One region of the Pinisolibacter sp. DMC19 genome, then DNA from elsewhere that is predicted to be linked to it. Evidence: riboswitches for the same ligand, from Rfam matches in the RefSeq annotation. Region 1 holds a riboswitch; the other holds the start of a gene.
The links. A riboswitch is a leader RNA that binds a small molecule or an ion and turns the genes downstream of it on or off. The one in region 1 is predicted to bind thiamine pyrophosphate.
Positions count from the first base shown of each region.

Region 2: linked by a shared signal. The riboswitch ahead of thiM (hydroxyethylthiazole kinase) and the one ahead of ACT53U_RS12185 (ABC transporter permease) in region 1 are both predicted to bind thiamine pyrophosphate.

Region 1 is NZ_JBQUZF010000004.1:224,520-226,986, forward strand. Features, by position in the region: gene ACT53U_RS12180 (ABC transporter substrate-binding protein) at 1-618, opposite strand, end outside; gene ACT53U_RS12185 (ABC transporter permease) at 632-1,414, opposite strand; TPP riboswitch at 1,477-1,588, opposite strand; gene ACT53U_RS12190 (flagellin) at 1,760-2,467, opposite strand, start outside.
Region 2 is NZ_JBQUZF010000001.1:912,153-914,619, forward strand. Features, by position in the region: gene thiE (thiamine phosphate synthase) at 1-57, opposite strand, end outside; gene thiM (hydroxyethylthiazole kinase) at 54-857, opposite strand; TPP riboswitch at 846-950, opposite strand; gene ACT53U_RS04125 (Lrp/AsnC ligand binding domain-containing protein) at 1,195-1,431, shown strand; gene pgi (glucose-6-phosphate isomerase) at 1,508-2,467, shown strand, end outside.

The DNA of each region.
Region 1 (2,467 bases):
GGGCGGCACGCCGTTCTCCTCGGGGAAGAAGGTGATCGCCTTCTTGCCGGCGAGCTCGAGTTCGGTCGCCTCGAAGTTGCGGTAGCCGCCGACGACCGCGTCGACCTGGTTCGAGAGCAGCGCGGCGGTGAGGGCGAAGTTGACGTTGACCAGCGTCACGTCGGAGAGCTTCAACCCGCCCTTCTCCAGCATGGCGCCGAGGATGGCGTCCTCGAAGCCGGAGACCGAATAGCCGATCTTCTTGCCCTTGAGGTCGGCGAGCGACTTCACCGAACCGCTCTCGAGCGCCATCACCGAGTTGAGCGGCGTCTCGATCAGCGTGGCGAAGCGGACGAGCGGCATGCCCTCCTTCAACGCCAGCAGGTGCTCGGGCTGATAAGTGACGGCGACGTCGGCCTGTTTGGCGGCGACGAGGCGCGGCGGAGCGGACGGGTCGGCCGGGGCGACGAGTTCGACCTCGAGGCCGCGGGCGGCGAAGAAGCCCTTGTCGCGGGCGACGAAGAGGGTGGCATGGTCCGGGTTCACGAACCAGTCGAGCAGCACCGTCATCTTGTCGGCGGCGGCAGCGGGCGTGGCCAGGAGGAGGCTCGCCAGGGCGAGCGATGCGAGACGTTTCATGTCGGGGTTCCTGTCAGGAGCGAGGGACGACGGGTTCCGCCGCCCAGGGGGCCCAGCGGCGGGTGAGATGATCGACGACGGCGCGCAGGGCCACCGCGAAGAGGGCGAGGAGGACGAGGGCGGCGAACATCAAGTCGGTCTGCAGCCGCGCGTTGGCGTGCATCATCAACAGGCCGAGCCCGTGCGAGGCGCCGACCCATTCGCCGACGATGGCGCCGATGGGGGCGACGGTCGCCGCCATCTTCAGCCCCGAGATCAACGCCGGCACGGCCGAGGGCAGGCGCAGGAAACGGAACGTGTCGAGCCGCGAGGCGCCGTGGACGCGGGCGAGATCGACGAGGCCGGGATCGAGCCGGGCGAGGCCGTCGTGCAGGCTGGCCGTCACGGGGAAGAAGATCACCAGCGTCGCCATGACGATCTTGGAGGCGAGGCCGAAGCCGAACCAAAGCACGAGGAGCGGCGCCACGGCGAAGACCGGCAACGTCTGGATCACCACGATCGCCGGCAGGACGAGGCGGGCGGTCCAGGGCACGAGCGCCATGACGATCGCCGCGGCGACGCCGAAGACGACGCCGCAGACGAGACCGAGGACGATCTCGAGCGCGGTGACGAGGCCGTTGTCGAGGAGGAGGCCGAGATTGGCGACGAAGGCGCGGGCGACCCGGTCGGGTCCCGGCAGCAGCCAGACCGGCGGCGCGAAGAGCGCGACCGCGATCCACCACGCCACGAGGAGCGCGGCGAGCGGCACGAGGCCATGAGCGGCGCGCGCGGCGAAGCGCGTCAGCGTCGTGGGCATGGGGATCCTCCGACACGGGCCATGCGGCACGGGCGGGCGGATCCGGAGGGATGAATGACGTCGGTCGGCATGGTTCCCGTCCCTTCGCCGGCATGACCCGGATCAGGTTCGAAGGGTTCGGCGCGGGGCCCGCGCCATCTCAGCTCTCGTACGAGAACACCCCTCGGAACGAGGCGAACGGTGACAGAGTACGGCGCGGCGCGCAAGGGGGGAGGGCGCGGATCCTTCGCCGGCATGGCCGCGATGCATCTTCGCGAAGACCGCGCGTGCGACCTCACGACAAAGAAAGACGGCGGCGAACCGAGGTTCGCCGCCGCCGTTTCGTTTCGTCCGAGAGCCGTTCGATCAGAACAGCTGGAGGATGCTCTGGTCGGCCTGGTTGGCCAGCGACAGGGCCTTGGTCGACAGGCTCTGGCGGGTCTGCAGGGCGAGCAGGTTCGCGGATTCCGCGTTGGTGTCGGCCGCCACCAGCTGATCGGCACCGGTGTTCAGCGTCGAGACCATGTTGTTGGTGAAGTCCTTGCGGGCCTGCACCATCGACAGGTTCGAACCGAAGGTCGACGACTGGGTGCGCAGCGAAGTCAGAGCCGAGGTCAGCGTGTCGAGGACGCGGTTGACCTGCTTGTTGTTCTGGAAGTCGCCGGTCGAGAGCTTCTCGAGGCCGAGGCCCGACGAGTTGAACACCGTACCCGTGATGTTCATCTTCGACTGGTCCGTACCGGTCTTCTCGTTGAAGATCGTGGACAGGTCGTTGCCCATCAGCAGGTTGATGCCGTTGTAGCCGGAGTCCTTCGCCATCGAGTCGATCTGGTCGAGGATGTCGTTGAACTGCTGGCGGAACGAGTCGCGGGTCGACGAGGTCGAGGCGGTCGCGGTCAGGTTCGACGAGCCGAAGCCCATCGAGGTCAGCGCGGTGGTGCCGGTCGAGGAGATCGCCAGATCTTCGCCGCCGGTCTCTTCGAAGGCGATCTCGCCATTGGAGTCGAGGGTGGCGGTGACGTCGAGCGACGAGTTGTTGACGGCCTTGAGCAGGTCGCCGACGGTCGAATATTC
Region 2 (2,467 bases), on a different contig from region 1:
CCGCCCGCGCACGTGTTCGGGATCGAGGATGGCATGACAACGGATGTCGACGGTCATCGGATCTCGGCTCGTGCGATGATGGTTTCCTCGTCGAGCGCGTGCAGCGCGTCGACGATCTCGACGGCGAAGGAGCCCGGCCCGTGCGCCGCGGCGGCCGCCGTCTCGCCCGCCACCCCCATCGCCACCAGCGCCGCCGCTCCGGCGACGACCGGATCGGGCTCGACCGCACGGAAGGCGGTGGCGACCGCGAAGCCCGCGCAACCGATTGCAGTGACGCGATCCATCAGCGGATGGCCGTTGGCGACGCGGATCGTCCGCGTCCCGTCGGTGACGATGTCGACCTCGCCGGTGACGGCGAGCGTCGAGACGAAGTGGACGGCGAAGTCGCGGACGTTCTCGTCGGTGGTCTCGAGGCCGGAGAGGCCGGCGAACTCGGCGTGATTGACGTGGACGAGATCGGGCTCGAGATCGATCAGCCGGCGGGCGAACTCGAGCCGCGACGGCGAGATCTGGATCTTCACCGGGTCGAGCGTCCACGGCACGCCCGAATCCTTGGCGACCTCGACCGCCGTCAGCGAGGCGTCGCGCCGCACGCGGTCGAGCATGCCGAGATTGATCAGCAGCGCGTCGGAGGCCGCGACGAAGGCCGGCACCTCCTCGGGCGCGAAAGTCATCGACGGCTCGGCCCCGACCGCCAGCAGCATGTTGGCGGTGAAGGTCTGGGCGACCGGCGAGGTCAGCACGTGAATGCGCGGCCGGCGCTCGCGAAGACGGGCGAGAATCTCGGCGACGCGTCGCGGAGCGAGCGTCTTGGCCTTGCCGACGGGAGAGAGGGTATGGGTATCCGTCATCGACATCTCAAGTCCCTCCGCCGGCACGACCCGGATCAGGTTCTATGGGTTGGCCTGAGCCTCTCAGCCCGAACGCGCCGGGCACCCCGATGAGATTTGTACCAAAGAGTTAAGCCGGCGATCGAGCGATGGCAAGGGGGTGTGAAAAAGCCCGGCTCCGACGACCGTTCGACCATCGTCGCCACGCCTTCGCCCATGTCGCCGCCGATGATCGCGCCGACCGCATTTCCGGCCGCGACGGGGGACGAAGGGCTCCGCGACGTCGATCCGCAGCGCTCCGCTCTTGCCCTCGCCGGCTGCATCTGGTCGACTGGCGCCACATCCGAAGGAACGGAAAAAACAGATGAAACCCTTCTTCGTCCTCATCAAGTGCGCGCTCGGTCGATCCTACGAGGTGGCCACCGCCATCGCCGATGCCGAGATCGCCTCGGAGATCTATTCGACCGCCGGCGATCACGACCTGATCGCGAAGTTCTACGTCGAGGACGAGGCCGACATCGGTCACTTCGTCAACCAGAAGGTCCAGACCGTGCCGGGGATCGTCGACACCAAGACCGTCATCACCTTCAAGGCATTCTGACGTCCCGGACGGGCGTCCGCTCGCCGGCGCCCGTCGTCGCCCACCCTTGCGGCGAGCCCTCGAACGAGGTCACCCCATGACCGAAAAGCGCAACGTCGCCTTCCAGGCTCTCCGCGCCCACGCCGAAACCATGCGCGCGGCCCGGATCGTCGATCTCTTCGCCGCCGACGCCGACCGATTCGCCCGTTTCTCGGCCCGCCACGACGACCTGCTGCTCGACTATTCGAAGAATCGCGTCAACGACGAGACGATGCAGCTGCTGCTGGCGCTCGCCCGCGCCTCCAAGCTGGTCGAGCGCCGCGCCGCGATGTTCGCGGGCGAGAAGATCAACGCCACCGAGGGCCGCGCCGTCCTCCACGTCGCGCTGCGCAACCCCGATCGCCGCCGTCCCTTCGCGGTCGACGGCCGCGACGTCACCGCCGACGTCGAGGCGGTGCTCGTCGCCATGACGGCCTTCGCGAACGCAGTGCGCGGCGGCACGATCCGCGGCGCCACCGGCAAAGCCTTCACCGACGTCGTCAACCTCGGCATCGGCGGCTCGGACCTCGGCCCGGCGATGGTGACGCTGGCGCTCGCCCCCTGGCACGACGGCCCCCGCGTCCACTACGTCTCCAATGTCGACGGCGCCCATCTGCACGACACGCTGAAGGGCCTCGATCCCGAGACGACGTTGTTCCTGATCGCCTCGAAGACCTTCACCACGCTCGAGACCATGACCAACGCGGCGTCCGCCCGCGACTGGCTGGTCGCAGCCCTCGGCGAGAAGGCGATCGGCGACCATTTCGCCGCCATCTCCACCGCCATTCCCAAGGTCAAGGCCTTCGGCATCGCCGAGGACCGCATCTTCGGCTTCTGGGACTGGGTCGGCGGCCGCTATTCGGTGTGGTCGGCGATCGGCCTGCCGGTGATGCTCGCGATCGGACCGGACAATTTCCGCGCCTTCCTCGCCGGCGGCGCGGCGATGGACGACCACTTCCTCGAGGCCCCGCTCGAGCGCAACCTGCCCGTGCTGCTGGCGCTGATCGGCGTCTGGTAT